DNA from 3 places in the Colwellia sp. 20A7 genome. Region 3 is predicted to be linked to each of the others. Evidence: predicted binding sites of a transcription regulator. Region 3 holds the regulator's gene; each other region holds the start of a gene.
What was found. The regulator FNR, encoded in region 3, switches genes on or off when oxygen is low (the NO sensors DNR and NnrR bind a similar motif). The targets are predictions, from matches to a motif close to TTGATCTAGATCAA.
Positions count from the first base shown of each region.

Region 1: a site for FNR is predicted at 4,803-4,816, ahead of GQS55_RS15600 (MBL fold metallo-hydrolase RNA specificity domain-containing protein). Genes of this name have one in related genera too.
Region 2: a site for FNR is predicted at 2,561-2,574, ahead of GQS55_RS00130 (OmpW/AlkL family protein). Genes of this name have one in related genera too.

Region 1 is NZ_CP047130.1:3,628,985-3,635,711, reverse strand. Features, by position in the region: gene GQS55_RS15615 (DUF350 domain-containing protein) at 1-560, opposite strand, end outside; gene GQS55_RS15610 (hypothetical protein) at 585-1,601, opposite strand; gene glnE (bifunctional [glutamate--ammonia ligase]-adenylyl-L-tyrosine phosphorylase/[glutamate--ammonia-ligase] adenylyltransferase) at 1,736-4,651, shown strand; gene GQS55_RS15600 (MBL fold metallo-hydrolase RNA specificity domain-containing protein) at 5,013-6,668, shown strand.
Region 2 is NZ_CP047130.1:25,537-32,263, forward strand. Features, by position in the region: gene GQS55_RS00110 (5-(carboxyamino)imidazole ribonucleotide synthase) at 1-516, opposite strand, end outside; gene purE (5-(carboxyamino)imidazole ribonucleotide mutase) at 526-1,008, opposite strand; gene GQS55_RS00120 (Sua5/YciO/YrdC/YwlC family protein) at 1,279-1,836, shown strand; gene GQS55_RS00125 (group II truncated hemoglobin) at 1,957-2,364, opposite strand; gene GQS55_RS00130 (OmpW/AlkL family protein) at 2,680-3,384, shown strand; gene aroE (shikimate dehydrogenase) at 3,499-4,326, shown strand; gene GQS55_RS00140 (hypothetical protein) at 4,323-4,553, shown strand; gene GQS55_RS00145 (gamma carbonic anhydrase family protein) at 4,611-5,156, opposite strand; rRNA gene GQS55_RS00150 (16S ribosomal RNA) at 5,991-6,727, shown strand, end outside.
Region 3 is NZ_CP047130.1:2,902,623-2,909,349, forward strand. Features, by position in the region: gene GQS55_RS12550 (sulfite exporter TauE/SafE family protein) at 1-715, shown strand, start outside; gene fnr (fumarate/nitrate reduction transcriptional regulator Fnr) at 797-1,516, shown strand; gene uspE (universal stress protein UspE) at 1,670-2,608, shown strand; gene ttcA (tRNA 2-thiocytidine(32) synthetase TtcA) at 2,799-3,680, shown strand; gene GQS55_RS12570 (Ig-like domain-containing protein) at 3,947-5,245, opposite strand; gene GQS55_RS12575 (outer membrane beta-barrel protein) at 5,296-5,826, opposite strand; gene GQS55_RS12580 (acyl-CoA dehydrogenase C-terminal domain-containing protein) at 6,042-6,727, opposite strand, start outside.

The DNA.
Region 1 (6,727 bases), 730 kb from region 3:
TTTTTAGCATATTTACCTTCGCGAATACGCGTCACTAATACCAGCACCGCTTGAGCAACAATGAAGCCACTAGTAATGGCGATAAAGGTAGCTATACTTAAACCGTCCACCCAAAGCAGTACCGAGCGAATAATAATTGCTGTTGCAATAGCACCTGCTGCATCAATAATACCAATGCTAAGGTTTTGCTCTTTTATTAACTCAGTTTTATTTAAATGTTGTAATGCAATTTTGTCTTGAACAATTCGGCCAACTTTAATTAAAACTAAACCATAAGTACCGTAGGCAAGCATGCCTATTATTTCCATCAAGTAACTTGGGGCATTTTCACCAGTGATTGCGCCAGTTAGCACAATACCTAACGCTAAAATACTACCCGCAACACTTACACCAAAAGCAAAATTATCTTTATGGGCTAATTCTTCAGTGGTATTAACTTTGCTCGTTAATCCTAATAAAAAGCGCATAGCACCTAAAAGCGCAATGGCAATCGTGATATCTATAGCTAAATAAATGAGTAGTTCTTGATTTACACCAACAAGCTCAATTAATGTATTCATAATATATTTGGTTCCTATTACTGGTTACTTGCCACGTCGAAAACTGCGTGAAGTGTTGGTATTTGAATTTCTAAAACTTGAGCTTTTGCTTTTGTTTGAATAGCTACTTTTACTGGCAAAGCTGCTTTTTTTAGCAGTATTACTGCGAAAGCGATTAGCGCTAGTTTGTGCGGTTTTACTCTTACTTGATAAGCTCGAAGAGCCAGTACGGTTTTTACTATAAGGACTTGAGTATTTTTGTCCCTTGCTAGCAAATGACTTTTTAGTACGTTCATCAAGTTTAGTTTGATTATTTAACTGGCTAGGCGAGCTATAACGGGTTCTACCATAATCATTGTAATAGCTGTAATTACGACTTCTGCCCCAGTCATTGTACGAAGTACGACGACCAAGTAAATCACCCATCATTGAATACATGCCATACCATGCCCAAAACGACATGCCATTACTGCCTGTTTGCCAACTACCATAACTTGGGTTACCAATTAGCTGTTCACCGGTACCAAAATCTTGTGCATTATTGGCACTTTGGCTTTGTGCTTTCGACAACGAATTAACACGCGGTAGTTGTCCATCAGACATATCAGCTAAAACATTGAGTGGATCACTTAATGCTTCAGAAAATAAAGTAGGATCAGCTGCTTGATAAATATTAAGTAATTCATCATAAAGTGCTTGGCTTGACGCAAACATTTGCGGATTATTTTTTGTTGTATTAACCCGATCAAGTAAGGATAAGTACATTGGCCCTTGTACCGTGGCATCTTTTTTAAATTCATTAATTAATGTCGATAAGTTTGGCTTTATCGCCAACACCTTCTGTGCATATTGCTGAATTAAAACGGCATTACGAACTTGGCCACTTGCTAGGGCATCGCCCAACTGTGCAACACGTTGCTCGGTAATAGGCAATTGTTGTAAAGCTTGTTCTTTAATTGGATCTCCACAAGCAGACAAGAATAAAATAGTGACTATAAATATTGATTTAGTACACATATTTTTAAAAAACTGCTGAGGAAAAGAGTATATTAGCTTTTGCATTACTGCCATCATCTCCATAAAGTGCTATGTTATTCTTAAGTTAATAGTTAATGTCGTATTAATAGCACTAACGACATATTATGTCTATTGTCTTGGTTGTTTATCTTAACTTAACTAAATAAAAAGGAACACTTTTGTCACTTCTCACCTTGTCTCAACTTAATGATAATAAGTTACTTGAACAGCAGCAACATAAAAGTTGGCAGCAGTTTAGCCAGCAGCACGCTGACAGTTATCAAATACTAACACAACAGCAGCTTGAACACTTTAAAATCGCAATTACCTTAAGCGACTTTATATTAGCAAGTGCATTGCAAGCGCCTGAATTAGTGTTCGAATTATTTGTAAGTAAAAGTGTTTACCTTACCACCACACCAGCCTACGAAACGTTACTGCAAGATTTATTAGTAGACTGTAAAAGTGAAGAGCAACTACATAAGATTTTAAGAAACTTTCGATTACAGCAAATGGTTAATATTGCTGTTGCAGACTTAGTACTAAACATTGATCTTGAAAAATCGTTAGAAAGATTGTCGTTACTGGCAGATGCTCTTATTCAAACAAGTTTGCATTGGTTAACCGAATTTTGCCAAGAAAAGTGGGGCGTACCAACCAGTAATGACGACCAACCTCAACAGTTACTTGTTTATGGTATGGGCAAACTGGGCGGAAAAGAGCTTAACTTCTCGTCTGACATCGACTTAATTTTTGTTTATCCTTATAGCGGAGAAACCAAGGGCTGCCGACGTAGCTTAGACAACCAACAGTTTTTTACCCGTTTAGCGCAAAAATTAATTGCCGCTCTTCATCAACAAACCGCAGACGGTTTTGTCTATCGGGTTGATATGCGATTAAGACCTTTTGGCGATAGTGGTCCACTGGTATTAACATTCAATGCTATGGAAGATTACTACCAAGAGCAAGGCCGAGACTGGGAACGTTACGCCATGCTAAAAGCGCGTGTTATCCCTCATTTAGCAACGTCGCCAACTCAAGAGGAAGACTATCACCAACAATTAACCACCATGTTAAAACCTTTTGTTTATCGCCGTTATATCGATTTTAGTGTTATTGATAGTTTGCGTAAAATGAAAAGCATGATTTCCCAAGAGGTTCGTCGCAAACAATTGGTCAATAATATTAAACTTGGGGCCGGTGGTATTCGAGAAATTGAATTTATCGTCCAAGTATTTCAACTTATTCGTGGTGGCAGAGTTGAAGAATTACAGCAACGCAATTTACTCACCGTTTTACCTCAGCTGGTTATTGCTGGCGAGCTCGAAGAAGACGATAAAAGAGTATTACAAAATGCTTATTGTTTTTTACGCCGTGTTGAAAATATTTTACAAGCTTTAGCCGACAAACAAACTCAAACACTACCTGATAATGATTTAGACAAACAACGATTGATCACTATTCTTAATTTTGATGCTTGGCAAGCCTTTATGCTCGTTCTACAAGCGCATATGGATGATGTGCATGCAACGTTCGAGCAATTAATTGGTGTTGAAAGCCCTAACCATCAGGCCGAAGACCAACATTGGAGTGTACTTTGGAACAGTCGTTGGAGTGATGAAGAATCTATCGCCTGGGTTGAACAAGAACACACAACTCAAGATTCGGTTATATGGAATAGTGAAGCCATTTGGCGTTTACTATCAGACTTTAGAGATGATGTAAGCAAGCGCAGCATTGGCAGCCGGGGCCGACAAGTATTAGACAAACTCATTCCTTTACTTATTTGTCACATAAAACAAGCCAAGCAAGCCGAATTTGTACTTGAACGAGTTTTGCACGTATTTAAAAGAATAGTAACTCGGACCGCTTATTTAGAATTATTATTTGAAAACGAGGGCGCTTTAAAACAATTAATACATTTATGCCAAGCCAGTAGTTGGGTAACTGACTATATTGCTAAATATCCTATTTTATTAGATGAATTAATTGACCCAACCTTGCTTCATAATCCACCGCAATTATCGACTTACGGCGTTGAGTTAAGAGAAAGTATGTTGCGTATTCCAGAAGAAGATCTTGAAGCGCAAATGGACGGCCTACGTCTTTTCAAACAAGCACAACAATTACGTATTGCCGCAGCTGATATTGCTGGGGTATTAGATGTGATGACGGTTAGCGATCATTTAACCGCATTAGCCGAAGCAATCCTTAACGAAGTAATAAATATTGCCTGGCAACAAGTAGCCAATCGTTTTGGTGTACCTTTATCAACCGTTGATAGCGAAAATAAAGGCTTCGGTGTTATCGCTTACGGAAAAACAGGTGGTAAAGAGCTGAGTTATGGCTCAGACCTAGATTTGGTTTTTGTACATCACAGCCCAGAAGGTGAAGAAACCACTGGTTTAGCTGGCGGGAATAAAGTTGTTTCATCGAGTCAGTTTTATGTGAAATTTGCCCAGCGTATTATGCATATTTTTAACACCCGCATGAACAGCGGTATTTTATATGAACTAGATATGCGTTTACGTCCGTCGGGTAACGCGGGAATGCTAGTTATCCATATCAACAATTTTGGTAAATATCAGCAAGAAGAAGCATGGACATGGGAACATCAAGCACTTGTACGAGCGCGTGTTGTTTATGGCAACAAGCCTATTATTGATACGTTTAAAACAATTCGTGAACAAGTGCTAAATAAAAGCAGAGATAAAGCCAAGTTAAAAGAAGACGTAAAAGCGATGCGTGAAAAAATGCGTAATCACCTTGATAAGTCTGACGAAACCCATTTTGATATTAAACAAGGGGTAGGCGGTTTAGTCGATATTGAATTTATCGCGCAATATTTAGTCTTAGCACATAGTTGTGAACATCAAAACTTAACAGAGCGTTGCGACAATTTAGGTATTTTTAAGTTACTAACAAAACTCGAAATATTAACCAGTGCCGAGCAAAACACCTTAACCAGTAACTATCAACAGCTAAGACATTTGGGCCATGTAGCCACGCTACGTAATGAAAACTTGCTCATCGATAAATCTTTGATTCCAGAAAAAGAACAAGTAACGGCGCTTTGGCATAAGTTTATTGAATAATTTATTCGCCTAATAATAAGAACAGGCGACTGAAGTCGCCCCTACATTCACCCTACATGTGCACTAACAAAAACATTGTTAGGCGAAGGTGAACAACATCACCGTAGGGGCGAATTTATTCGCCAGATAAAAAATAAGCCCCACAAAAGGTTTGATTATCATCACCGTAGGGGCGAATTTATTCGCCTAATAATAAGAACAGGCGACATTCATCGTCACTCCGCTGCCCTTCCTTCGTCATTCCGTTGATCACTTAATACGGAATCCCACACGTGTGGCTGTTCAGAATGACAACCATCCAAGACGGTAAATATGCCAAATCTCAGCTATACTCGAAAAAAGCATAAACAAAGGATTATTTATGAATATTCAACATCACGGGGCGGTAAATGGTGTTACTGGCTCATGTCATCAACTTCATATCAACAACCAGAACTCAATCCTAATCGACTGCGGTCTATTTCAAGGTGCAGAAAAAGATGGCGGAAAAACCAGTGCTGACAATAACCATGACACCAATGACGAAGTAAGTAACGCAGCACAGCTCACTATCGATTTTGACATCAGCACTGTACGAGCATTAATTGTCACCCATTGCCACATCGATCACGTTGGCCGAATTCCTTATCTACTCGCAGCAGGATTTCGCGGGCCAATATACGCCACAAAAGCGACTGCCCAATTATTACCTTTAGTGATTGAAGACGCGTTAAAAGTTGGTGTTACTCGCAATAAATCGATTATTGATGCCTGCTTAAAATTATTAAAAAACCAACTTATCCCCGTAGACTACAAACAATGGCAAGCAATCAACATAACGAATACAAAACCAGCTAATGAAAAATCAGCGAGTAAAGCAGCAGAGAATAAAGCAGCAGCGATTAAAGACGCTACAACGGCTAAAATTAAATTTCAAATGGCAGGGCACATTTTAGGCTCTGCTTATATAGAGGTAGAAATAGCCAGTACCCAAAACAACACGAATAAAAGTAACCATCATAAAAGCACCAAACATCGCATCGTATTCTCTGGTGATCTCGGTGCGCCTTATGCTCCATTGTTACCAGCACCTAAAAGTCCTTATCGCGCTGATACCTTAATTATAGAATCTACCTATGGCGATAAAAATCATCAACGTAGAAAAGAGCGCACTCAACAATTACAACATATTATTGAAAAAGCGGTGGCTGACAATGGCGTAGTACTTATTCCTGCGTTTAGCATTGGTAGAACACAAGAACTCTTATACGAACTAGAAAGTATCATCTTTCAACAACAAAGAGCCCAACATCAAAGAGCTAAACAACAAAAAGCCAATCAAACAGCCGTCTCAAAAAATAATCAACAAAAAAAACAGCAAACAGATCAAGCCGATCAGCTTGCAACAATGTGGCAAAATATCGACATTATTGTCGACTCACCCATGGCAGCAAAATTTACCGAGCAATACCGCAACTTTAAAACCTTATGGGACAACGAAGCTAAACGTAAACTTAACGCTGGTCGTCATCCATTAAACTTTGAACAGCTTTATACCGTTAATAGTCATCAAGAGCATCTCGACACAATTGCTTATTTAGCCAAAGGACGAAATTTTACTAACGCAAAGCCTGCTATCGTTATTGCCGCAAGTGGAATGTGTAGTGGTGGCAGAATAGTAAATTATCTTAAAGCGTTTTTAACCGACAGCACTACTGATGTGCTTTTTGTTGGCTATCAAACACAAGGAACTTTAGGACGCAGTATTCAGCAATATGGGCCAACACTCGCACAGCCCAATAAACAAGGGTATGTTTATATAGACGGTAGCCGAATAACAATTAACGCCATGGTGCATACCATTAGTAGTTATTCTGCCCATGCCGATCAAAATGGCCTGATTAATTTTGTTAAGCGCATGCACCACAAACCACAACATATAAAAATAGTGCATGGCGACGAAGATGCGAAACAAGCTTTAGCACAAAAATATCAACAACTATTGCCGAATGCCAAAATAGAAATTCCAATGGGCTAATCAGCAACACGGGTGCTCTGCTACTAAAGCAAAAGTAAGCCTAATCAACAAGCGGTAAA
Region 2 (6,727 bases), 1.7 Mb from region 3:
AACAGATGTTGTTGAGGATTTGAGAAAGCTCTCCATGTCTTGCCAGATACTATCCGCGTCTTCTACTGATTTTAAGCGCCATTGACCTTTACCGTCGTAACCTTCTAAGGCACTTTTAAAAATGACCGGTAACGTTAATGATGCTAAAGCTGCAGCAAAATCTTCTTTTGTTTGAATAAAAAAATGTTTTGCATTAGCAACATTGCATGATTCAAGTAGCGCTTTTTCTAAGCGTCTATCACCACCTATCTTTATTGCATTACTACTCGGAAATAGTTTATTCGACTGCTCACATTCAGCAAGCGTGTCATGTGCAACATGCTCAAATTCGGCGGTGATTACTTCAGCATTGGTAATTCCTTGTGCTAAATCACCATAAATATGCTCAGGGCTAATAGGTTGAACGACTTTAAGGCTTCTTACATCAAATGCTTTCACATCTAAATTTAAAGGTGTGCCTGCTAACTCCATCATGCGAGCGAGTTGACCGGCACCAAGTACAAGAACTTTTTTCATTATGAATGCTTATTCTGCTGGATTTGGATTATTTAAAATAGTTTGCGTTTGATTTTTTCTAAATTCTTCAATATTTTTTTGAATTTTTTCATCAAACGTACCAATGATTTGGGCTGCAAGTAAACCTGCGTTGGCTGCACCAGCGGTACCTATAGCTAAAGTACCTACGGCTATACCTTTAGGCATTTGTACAATAGATAATAATGAGTCTTGCCCATTAAGCGCTTTAGATTGAACTGGAACTCCAAGAACAGGTAAGCAAGTATATGCGGCCGTCATGCCTGGTAGGTGAGCAGCACCACCAGCACCACCAATAATAACTTTAATGCCTCTATCTTTAGCACCTTCTGCGTATTCAGCTAACAAATGAGGAGTACGGTGAGCAGAAACAACTTTGGTTTCATATTTTACACCTAATAGATCAAGCATTTCTGCTGCATGTTGCATTGTTGGCCAATCTGATTTTGACCCCATGATAATACCCACTGTCATGAATTTACGCCCTTTGAAAAAGTATAATGTTCTAGCTAAATGAACAAGGTTAATAAAGAAGCCTGTAATTATAACCTTGTTTCACGCAATACGGAATAATGAAGTTTTTCATTGATAGATTCTATTGTAATACGATACAAATTTTTAACCGTTCTCAGCGCATTAATATAACGTGGCACACCTAATATCAATTTAATGAAATTGCTATTAGGTGTTCTCTAGCCCACTTTGTTAAGATTGCAGCATAGAAGTTTATTGAAAGAGTGTATTGTGGACGAAAGATCTGTTGTTGATGTGTTTTTAAGTGGAGGCATTATCGCTTATCCAACTGAAGGTGTATTTGGCTTGGGCTGTGATCCCGACAATGAGCAAGCGGTTGAAAAATTATTAGCTTTGAAAAATAGACCTGTTGAGAAAGGCCTTATCTTACTTGCGGCTAATTATTCACAATTATTGCCTTATATTAATGATGATCTTATTCCACCTGATAAAAGGTATACCGTTTTATCTAGATGGCCGAATGGGATTACACAAGTTATGCCTAAGAATAATAATACAGCCGCTTGGCTAACAGGAAGGTTCAATACCATTGCCGTGAGAGTGACAGATCAACCAGATGTTGTAGCATTATGTAAACAAACGAACAAACCTATCATTTCAACTAGTGCGAACCTTTCAGGAAGTGAACCTGCAATGACGTGGCAAGCGTTAGAAAATAATGATGAATTAGCATCGAAAATAGATTTTATTATTAAAGGTAAAACGTTAGGGTTTACACAACCTTCAACCATTATTGATGCCTTAACGGGTGAAACATTCAGAGCGTAGTTGTTAGAATTCGAGAGTGTATATCAGTTTTTATTGCATTAAATGATTATGGCTATCTGTTTTAGGTGGATAGCCTTTCATCTGTAACTATATTAAACATAAGAATTTTTACAAGTATTGTTAGCAATTGACCATATGTGAGGCCATTTGATCAAAAGCTTGTCTTAGATGTTGCTCAATTTCATTATTGTTAATCACCTTTTTCATTGCATTATTCATGCAAAGCATCCATAAATCACGCTGCTTTTTAGTCACCTGAAAAGGCATATGTCTTGCTCTAAGCTGTGGATGGCCATATTTTTGCTCAAATAATCTTGGTCCACCGAGCCAGCCAGACAGAAATTCAAAAAACTTCTGTCTGATATTATCTAAAGGCTGTTTGTGAATGGCTAATAATTCTTGTAAATGAATATTAGTTTCCATTTCATCATAGAATGCTTCAGCTAAGTTACGAGTAGCTGATTCTCCACCAATAAGCTGATATAAGCTGTTTTCTTGCAAGTTATGATTGTTTGATTTGGTGATCATGGAAATTATTCTTTTAAGTTTGCTAAACATATTGATGGTTAATAAGGTAAGAAATTTATATTACTATATTCAAACATTATAACCTTAGTTGATAATGAAGGCATATTTAATAAGGTTAATAAAAAGCCGCAACGTTAATAACAAATGATATGGAGTCATTATTAGGCTAGATAACAGCCATAATTAGAGTAAATACTTGATCGAAATCAACTTTGAAATCACTTTTGTTTTTTCACTAAAAAACATTGTCTGAGATCAAGGTTTTTGTTGGTGGTAGGATTATTATGTCCCTAAATAATTAAAGGACATAAAAACATGAAACACTCTATATTAGCAATCGCATTATTATCACTTTCTCTACCAACTTTAGCTAACCAAGCCGGCGATATAATCGTTCGTGGTGGTGCAACAATGGTTTCTCCAGATTCAGGATCTGCCGGCGTAGCATTAGATGGCACACTTACGCCATTATCTCTTACTGTGGATGATAATACTCAGCTTGGTTTGAACCTAGTTTACTTTTTTGATAGTAACTGGGCTATCGAGCTACTTGCCGCTACACCATTTACTCATGATGTTAAGTTACAAGACCCTGATGGGGTTACAAGCTCTTTGTATGGTATTGATCTTAATGGTGCTAATCTTGCTGAAGTTACTCACTTACCACCAACGTTAAGTGCATTATATTATTTTGACACAGGCACAGCATTTAAACCTTATATTGGTGCAGGTATTAATTACACAATTATATTTGATGAAAAATTCACATCAACACCAAAAGCGGCAGGGTTTAGCGATCTAGAATTAGATAACTCTTTTGGTTTGTCACTTCAAGTGGGTATGGATTACGAACTTGATGAAAATTGGTCACTTAATATTTCAGCTCGTTATATAAATATTGAAACAGATGCAAAATTTGATTTAGCCGATCCATTAAATGTAGGATTATCAGGAAAAGGTAGCGCTGCAGTAGATATCAACCCAATGGTATATTCAGTTATGCTCGGTTATAAATTTTAATAAAATTAATTTGTCTAAACCAGAACAAAAAGCAGTAATTTATTACTGCTTTTTTGTATTTTTAAAATGATAATTCAGTTAGGCTACTTATACTATTTCTATAAGGCTATTTTCATGGATCAATATCGTGTTTTTGGTAACCCTATTAAGCAATCTCGTTCACCTTTAATTCATCAGTCATTCGCACTGGCAACTGAACAAGTACTTAATTATGAAATTCAATTTGCTGAACTAAATGGTTTTAATGAAGCTGTAACAGAATTTATTGCACAGGGTGGTAAGGGCGCTAATGTGACAGCACCATTCAAAGAACAAGCAATGGCGATGTGTGATGAGTTAACAGAGCATGCGAAATTTTCTGGGGCTGTTAATACGCTAACTTTTAAAAATGGTAAGATTTATGGTGATACTACCGATGGTGTTGGTTTAGTAAATGATTTACTAGCCCATAATGTCTGCCTTGAAAATAGTCGTATATTATTACTGGGTGCTGGCGGTGCTTCAAAAGGCGTAGTGTTACCTTTATTGAATAAAGCTCCCAAAAGTTTAACAATTGCTAATAGAACCGTTTCTAAAGCTCAAGCGATTGTTGAACAATATACAAATGAACCTCTTTCAGCTTGCTCATTTGAAGAAGCAAATGAACAGGTGTTTGATGTTATTATTAATGCAACGTCTGCTGGTTTAACAGGGGCAGGGTTGCCCATAGCTGAAAAGCTTATCACTGAAAATAGTGTTTGCTACGATATGACTTACGGGAAGGAACTTACCCCTTTCTTGAAAAAAGCAACAGAACTAAAGGCTAAGCAAGTTATTGATGGACTGGGAATGCTTGTGGGCCAAGCTGCGGAAAGCTTCTATATTTGGAGAGGCATAAGACCAAATGTTGATTCTGTTATAGCGAAATTAAAGTCATCTCTTTTTTATAGGTATAAATTTTGAACCAAGCAATATTATTTAATGATGATTTCTCCTTTAGTATAGAAGAATGCGCATGGTGTCTTACTGCTCAAATATCAGGGCAAAAAGCGACAATATACTTTCATTCGACTGAACTTGAAAAATTAAAAGCTATTGATGATTGTACAAAGTACGACTTAGAAGAAGTTGCTGAGCTCTGGTTAGAGAAAAATGAACTAGAGGGAAATGATATTCATATTAAAATATGATGACTCATTAAACACTGTCTATATAGTATAGTGAGTCATCAAATCATTGAATGAACTCTAATTCTTTTGATTTAAGTAGTCATTTTTCAACTCGACATAGTTTTCAGCTGATTTTTTTAGAAAGTCAGCTTCACTTTCTTTTAATTTTCTTGCCTGTTTTATCGGGTTCCCCATATATAGGTAACCACTGAGTAGAGTTTTATTCGGAGGCACTAAACTACCTGCACCAATAAATACATCATCTTGAACAACAGCACCATCCATAATGATTGCTCCCATACCAACTAGAATACGATCGCCTAAAGTACAACCATGCAACATACATTTATGACCAATAGTTACATCTTCACCAATTATGAGTGGATTTCCATTTGGATTATGTTCGCTTTTGCGAGTTACATGCAGAACGCTACCATCTTGAACATTAGTTCTGGCTCCTATAGTGATTAGGTTGACATCACCACGGGCAGCCACTAATGGCCAAATACTCACATCAGCGCCTAAGGTTATATCGCCAACAAGTACTGAACTAGAATCAATATAATTAGCATGACCTAAAATAGGGGATATCCCGTTGTATGTTCTTAAATTAGCAGTAGACATAAAATACCTTAAATAAAATTTAGTAAAAGCTTTAAGCAAAATAGCATAAAAATATCGGTAACTTAATAAATGAAGGAAAAAATGGGTAGAGAAGATCAATAGTTGTACTTGTTTAGGGTTTTATAATTCGACCAAAAACGAAGGTGTTGTCTGTTTAAACGGCAATATCAATAAGGTTTGTATCATTGTTGAGCACTTAAACAAATAATTGAACTTTTTGATAAATAACAGTTGACCCAGTAAAAGAAATCTATACAATGCGCTCCAGTTCCAAGGGGTTCAGGCAAAACGAATCATCAACGGACTGTTTTAATAAGTTATCTACTTTCATTTAATGATAAATAGTTAACTTAACGTTTTAAAATGAAGTGTTTAAGAGTTTGCAAAAACTTTTAAAAAATCAAAATAAAACGTTGACATTAAAACTCGGAAGCGTATGATACGCATCCTGCTTCGGGGCAACAGCAACGAGCAACACGATTCAAGTTAGACAATGGTTCAACTTAAATCGTTTAGGTGAAGAGCGAATGCGACTCTCATCTATATCGACTAACCTAGTTACTCGATATCTTCTTTAACAATTAGTTATCATGCAATTTGTGTGAATACTCACATTAACTTGTTTTTACATAGTTCTTCTTTCTTAGGAAAGCGGAACAAAAAAACGCTTAATGAATGATGTTCATGCAAATAAATATAGTTACTTATTTCTAGCGAGATAGGTGGCGACTATGTAATGCGATATCAGCTTTGCTGGTATCACGACAGAATTCATTGAGCAGTAACACATCACTTTTACTTAGGTAAGAATGGTGAGGTTACACAAACGATTTTTAATTGAAGAGTTTGATCATGGCTCAGATTGAACGCTGGCGGCAGGCTTAACACATGCAAGTCGAGCGGTAACAGAGATAGCTTGCTATCTGCTGACGAGCGGCGGACGGGTGAGTAATGCTTGGGAATATGCCTTATGGTGGGGGACAACAGTTGGAAACGACTGCTAATACCGCATAACGTCTACGGACCAAAGGGGGGGATCTTCGGACCTCTCGCCATTTGATTAGCCCAAGTGAGATTAGCTAGTTGGTGAGGTAATGGCTCACCAAGGCGACGATCTCTAGCTGGTTTGAGAGGATGATCAGCCACACTGGGACTGAGACACGGCCCAGACTCCTACGGGAGGCAGCAGTGGGGAATATTGCACAATGGGCGAAAGCCTGATGCAGCCATGCCGCGTGTGTGAAGAAGGCCTTCGGGTTGTAAAGCACTTTCAGTTGTGAGGAAAGGGATGTAGTTAATAGCTGCATTCTGTGACGTTAACAACAGAAGAAGCACCGGCTAACTTCGTGCCAGCAGCCGCGGTAATACGAGGGGTGCAAGCGTTAATCGGAATTACTGGGCGTAAAGCGTTCGTAGGCGGTCTATTAAGCAAGATGTGAAAGCCCAGGGCTCAACCTTGGAACTGCATTTTGAACTGGTAGACTAGAGTACTGTAGAGGGTGGTGGAATTTCCAGTGTAGCGGTGAAATGCGTAGAGATTGGAAGGAACATCAGTGGCGAAGGCGGCCACC
Region 3 (6,727 bases):
TATAATAGGAATACTTGGCTCGGGGCATTGTATTGTGATGTGTGGCGGTATTACCACCATGCTCACTTCAGCCCTTCCTCAGTCAAATAAATATGAAAATAACCAGATACCTGTTAATAATCAGGTCTCTGTTAAGAGCCAGGTAAAACCATCAGTAGCTAAAAGTAAAACCACCCTAGTTATTTTATACAATGTTGGACGTATTTCTTCTTACGCCTTAATCGGGGCAATTGTTGGATTTACCGGATCTATCGCAGCAAAAAATATTGGTATGCCACTCGCTGGTCTACGATTACTTTCAGCCACCTTTATGATTTTACTTGGCTTACATTTAGGTCAATGGCTAATGTGGTTAAATAGGATTGAGGCTTTAGGTAAGCATTTATGGCGTTACATATCACCTTTAGCAGGTAAAGCTATCCCTGTAGACTCACCAATAAAAGCACTCTCTCTTGGCGCTGTTTGGGGTTGGTTACCTTGCGGATTAGTTTACTCAACCTTAACTTGGGCATTAGCAAGCGGTAGCATGATTACCGGGGCGAGCATTATGTTCTTTTTCGGCTTAGGTACACTACCTGCGCTATTAACTCTCTCTATTGGATTTAGTAGTATCAAGAATACCTTAACAAAACCATCTTTTAAAAAAGCAATGGCACTAGTGTTAATAACCTTTGGTATTTATAGTTTTATTGTTGCATACCACCAAGTGTTCTAATACCATAGCACTATCCTAGAAATTAGAGTAAATACATAAATTACAGTTTACTCTATTCCTATAATAATAAATGAGTAGCCTATGTTAAATAATAGTTCCCCTGGTGCACAGCATATTAATTGCCAAAACTGTAGTATTAGTGAACTTTGTCTACCTTTTACCCTAAATGATCAAGAACTTAATACTCTCGATAAAATCATAGATCGTAAACGCCCTTTTCACAAAGGTGATAAAATATTCACCGATGGTCAAAAAATGCATGCTCTTTATGCTATCCGTTCTGGCACTTTTAAAACTTTTACCGTTAATGAACAAGGTGAAGAACAAATCACTGGTTTTCACTTAGCTGGAGATTTACTGGGATTTGACGCTATTGCTGAATCAGAGCATAAAAGCTTTGCTCAGGCATTAGAGACATCGATGATATGTGAAATTCCTTATGATAATTTAGATACTTTATCTAATACTATGCCAAAGCTTAAGAAACAAGTTTTGCGTCTAATGAGTAATGAAATTCGTACCGACCAAGAAATGCTCACATTATTGAACAGAAAAAATGCAGAGCAACGCGTCGCTACCTTTTTAGTAAGCTTAAGCAAACGCTATCGTGCCAGAGGTTTATCAGCCGCTGAATTTCGTCTTACAATGACACGAAGTGATATTGGAAATTACATCGGACTTACCGTTGAAACAATAAGCCGTTTATTAAACCGTTTTCATAAAAGTGGTTTGATAAAAGTCGACGGTAAACTTATTACTATTGTAAGTCTTGATGAACTCGTGGATTGCGCTGAATTCTAACGCCCGTTCATATTTGTTAGCTTCATAATTTCTAATGCTTGTTTTAAATCAGCTATAGTTTGATTTAAAACAAGCATTAATCTCACACTTTTGATATAAATTACTTAGGCTTTATTAAAGTTTAACCAATGTATAACAACAGGGAGAATTATCATGAAAACCTATCAAAAAATTCTAGTCGTTATCGACCCATCAACTGACGAACAAAAAGCATTAAAAAGAGCAATAGACTTAGCTGCCAACATCAAAGCGAGTGGTGGTCAGGTTGAAGTAACCGCTTTTTTAAGTATCTTTGACTTCTCTTATGAGATGACTACTATTCTTTCCAACGATGATCGTGGCGCTATGCGACAGTCAGTCATTAAAGACAAAGAGCTTTGGCTAGAGAGCCTAATAAGTGATTTAAAACCTGACATTGATATTAACAACTTAGTTGTTTGGCATAACCGCCCTTTTGAGTCAATTATTGAACAAGTAATTCAAAATAATTACGATCTTGTCATTAAAGGGACTCATCAACATGACAAATTAAAATCAGTTATTTTCACCCCGACTGATTGGCATATACTCCGCAAATGTCCTTGCCCTGTTTTATTAGTGAAAGAACATGAATGGCCAAGCAACGGCAATATACTTGCAGCAATTAATGTGGGTAGCGACGAAACAGAGCATAACTCACTAAATGATAAGATCACTAAAGAAGCAAAGAAATTAGCACAACTTATTCAAGGTAAGGTTCATTTAGTGAACTCATTTCCAGGTACGCCAGTTAATATAGCAATTGAAATACCAGAGTTTAACTCTAGTGAATACAATAATACTATGCTTCAACACCATAAAAAATCGATGGCAGCACATGCTACTGAATTTGAAATTGATATCACTAACACTCACGTGGAAGAAGGCTTACCTGAACGGGTTATTGAAGAGGTAGCTGATAAAATTGATGCAGAGCTAGTTGTTTTAGGTACGATAGGAAGAACAGGTATTTCAGCGGCTTTAATTGGTAATACAGCTGAACACGTCATTGACCAACTTAATTGTGATGTACTTGCGCTCAAACCTGAAGGTTATGTGTCTCCGCTACAGTAAAAGTATTCTCTCATAATGAAATCAAAGACTGAAAGAGGTATAGTAACCTTTTTCAGTCTTTATTAAGCTAATATAACGTCAAAATAATACCCTACAAGCAACTTTAATAGCACTTTAAACTTTTAACCTATGATAGAATTTACCATCAAAAATAAAATATCTAATGTGATTAAGTGGTAAGTAGTTTTTAATGAATACTCAACAGGCTATTAGCAATAAACTAGAAAAAAAAATCAGGCACCTAACAGGCAAAGCCGTTTCTGATTACAAAATGATTGAAGAAGGCGATAAAATTCTTTGTGCGATAAGTGGTGGCAAAGATTCTTTCGTAATGCTTGACATCCTTTTACACTTAAAACGTGTTGCGCCCATTAAATTTGACGTAATTGCGGTCAATCTCGATCAAAAACAGCCTGGTTTTCCTGAGCATATATTACCTAATTATCTCGAAGAAAAAGGCATTGATTACTACATTATAGATAAAGACACCTACTCAGTAGTAAAGCAAAAAGTACCTGAAGGAAAAACAACGTGTTCTTTATGCTCAAGGCTTAGAAGAGGGTCATTATATGGTTTCGCTGAAAAGATTGGTGCAACAAAAATAGCACTGGGTCATCATATGGATGACATAGTTGAAACATTAATGATGAACATGTTTAATAATGCAAAATTAAAGGCTATGCCACCCAAACTACTAAGTGACGATAAACGAAATGTAGTAATAAGACCGCTGTCATATTGTAGAGAGAAAGATATTGAGCAACTATCAGAGCTAAAGAACTACCCTATTATTCCTTGTAATCTCTGTGGTTCACAAGAGAATTTACAAAGAAAACAAATAAAGCATATGCTTAATACTTGGGACCAAGAATCTTCTGGACGTGTAGAAAGTGTATTTAAAAGTACACAAAGTGTTAGTCTTTCTCAATTATCTGATCATGACTTATACAACTTTTCAGCACTTACCATCGATAGAACGGCTGAGCCAAAAGAACAAGAGTTTGGAGGAGCTGACATCTCATCGTCAAATTTAATTGACGTTAAAAACATAGAAATAATCGACGCTTCTTGATCCAATATTTGGAACACACAAGAGTGTGTTCCAAATATTGGCATTATTCCTTTTTTATCCTGTTTCTATCGCAAGGTAAACAATTTTTTGCTCAATCATCAAAAATAAGATGATCAACTTGCGTGCTGAGCTATTCGTTGAAAAAGTCGCATAAGCATAACTTATAAACCCTCTGAACCATCAAAACCTTACTATATTGAGATGATCTTGATATAAAGCTGACATCTAAGAGTTTAGTTAGGTTTACTCGTTTTTATTACCTGTATTTATTCAAGAGTGATATTTATAGTGCTACTTTCCCCAGCATAAGTCACCGAAACAATCACTTCATCGGTACTTTTTGAAATATTAGTTAACTGATAACTAGCTTTGTTTGTACCTAAATCAATCAATTCCAGCGTGACTACGCTATTATCACTAACCGACCAATTTGCAAATTCAGAAACATTCAAGCTTGTTGGGGTGTCGGTATAATAAGCCGTTAAGGTTAAGTCTACCGACTCTGATGATGCCAGGGTAATATCACTACCTTTATTAATTTTTATAGAGTCAAGTTCAGCTGTTCCTGTTACTGATACGGTTGCCGTGGTTTGATTGCCACCACAAGAGCCAACAAGTTGAGTAGTACCAGCAATAAGACCAATTAGGGTGCCTTTGTTATCACCTGTTGTCGTAATGCCGAGATAGTCACCACTTTCTTGCGACCAAGAAATAGTATTAGCAATAGAATATGGCAAAGTAATATTGGTTAATGTGGCCTGTCCGTTAACTAAAATACGTTCTCCCATTGCGAGCGTAATATCATCGGTAACAGTATCATCAAGTAAAATATCAAGATGCCCTACATTGAGTGGGTCGGCAATAACGGTTAATGAGTCGGTAATGTCGTCTAATGTCCCCGTTATTATTATAGTTTCAATGTCAGGTGATGAAGTATACAAGGTACCTTTTTTATCAATAGTAGCACTGGTATCGCTATCAAGACTAAAACTCATACCTTTGATCGTATTCATTGAGATATAACCATCTTCATAATTTACATTTGCAGTAATGTTGGTCGCCACACAGGTACTAATAGTACCTTCTTCTGGCTGGGGATGAATTAAGTTAATAGAGCTTACCGCAACGTCACTAACTGAAATTTCTCCTTCATCCACAATCCCATTAATGCTTGTTCCCATAATAATAACAATACCTTGATTACTCGAGGAATTGGCAACAGCGGTGACTAAACCTTGCTCATTAATAGTAGCGATGCTGATATCACTTGAACTCCAATCAATACTTTCCGTTACGTCGATAGCATCACCACTATTAGTTAAAGCCATTGCGCTAAGTTGATGAGTTCCACCTTTCGTTAATCGAATATGATCATCGTTGATCGTAAGTGACTCAATAAATAGCCCTTGCTCACGCAATTTTTCAAACGTAACTGCTTGACCGAGTTCGCTAGCGTTATTATCCGTATCGCAACCAAATAACATGATGTTCGTTAAGCATACAGCAATAAAATAAGCTATAGCGTTGCTTTGTATTTTGTTAGTATTCATTGTTTTAATTTTCACCGCAAATGCCTTTTATGAACTTTTATACATTCAAATAGCATGATTAATAACTAGAATTGGTAGATTACACCAAGAGAAATACCAGATATGGATATATCATCATCTTTATAGAGTGATAGATAACCAAACCTAAGTTGAGTATTTTCGATATAAGATATTTTTTGATGAAAAGTGATGCCCCAAGAAAAACTGGAATAGGTATCTTCGCCGTTATACGTTTCTGCAGGCCCCTGCACCGTCATATCGGTTACAGCATAGCCTAGTGATACATCTAAACCAAAACCACTGATAGTCTTTGATTGCAATACAAGGTAAAGAGCAATACTTTGTTCTAAATCGAATTCCATACGATAAATATTATCGGTATTGTTACCTCTTAGATACTGAGCTTCCAAGCCAATACGTTCTTTATTCGCTCCTATGCGAAAGGCAGTTGTACTAGGTTTCGCACGTTCATCACGAAGTTCAATAGAAGATAATATATAATCAACACCAACATAAGTTGAGTCGACAAAGGGTGATTTGGCAGCACTGGGAAATGAAAAGCTAATTAATAATAGCCAAAAAATAATTTTTATCATGAAGATCCATCTACATTTTATATCCTATTTAGAGGTAGATAATATAGAACTGAGCGAATCTAATCAATACTTTTTACTATAACGGCCGCTGATTAAAGAAAACATACATTAACCGTAAGTGTAAAGAAAAAAACCACAATCAATGATTATAACTATTGATTGTGGTTAATATCTATTTAAGCGAATAAAGGTTATTTAATTAACCTAGCGTCATCCTACAAAAACGACAACAACTCTTGGTCAAGCTGCATTAACGTTTTAGGATCTGCCATCATCGTTTTCGCTAACGATTTAGTTCTTGGTAACATGCGTTCAAAATAAAACTCTGCTGTTTTAATTTTTGCACGGTAAAAATCACGATTTTCTACATCTGTCGCTAACTTTTCGTAAGAGGCCTGTGCCATTTGAGCCCAAAAATAAGCCATAACGACATAACCAGAATACATTAAATAATCAACAGACGCTGAACCAATAATATCTCTATCTTTCTTAGCTTTAAGCGCTAATCTAAGAGAGTACTGTTGCCAGTTAGCTGTCGCTTTACTTAATGGCCAAATAAATTTATTCATTTGACGTTTATGCGGACTACTTGAAATCATGCTTTTATCTTTACAGAACGTGAGTATTTCTTTAGTAAAGGCTTTTAATGATTTACCACGCGTGAGTAAGATTTTACGACCAAGTAAATCTAGCGCCTGAATCCCTGTTGTGCCTTCATACAATGTTGCAATGCGAGCATCACGAACAATCTGCTCCATTCCCCATTCTTTTATAAAGCCATGACCACCAAATATTTGTAAGCCATGATTTGCACTTTCTGAGCCAAGTTCAGTTAGAAAAGCTTTAAGAATAGGAGTAATAAAACCTAAACGTTCATCTGCTGCTTCTTTTTCAGCATCCG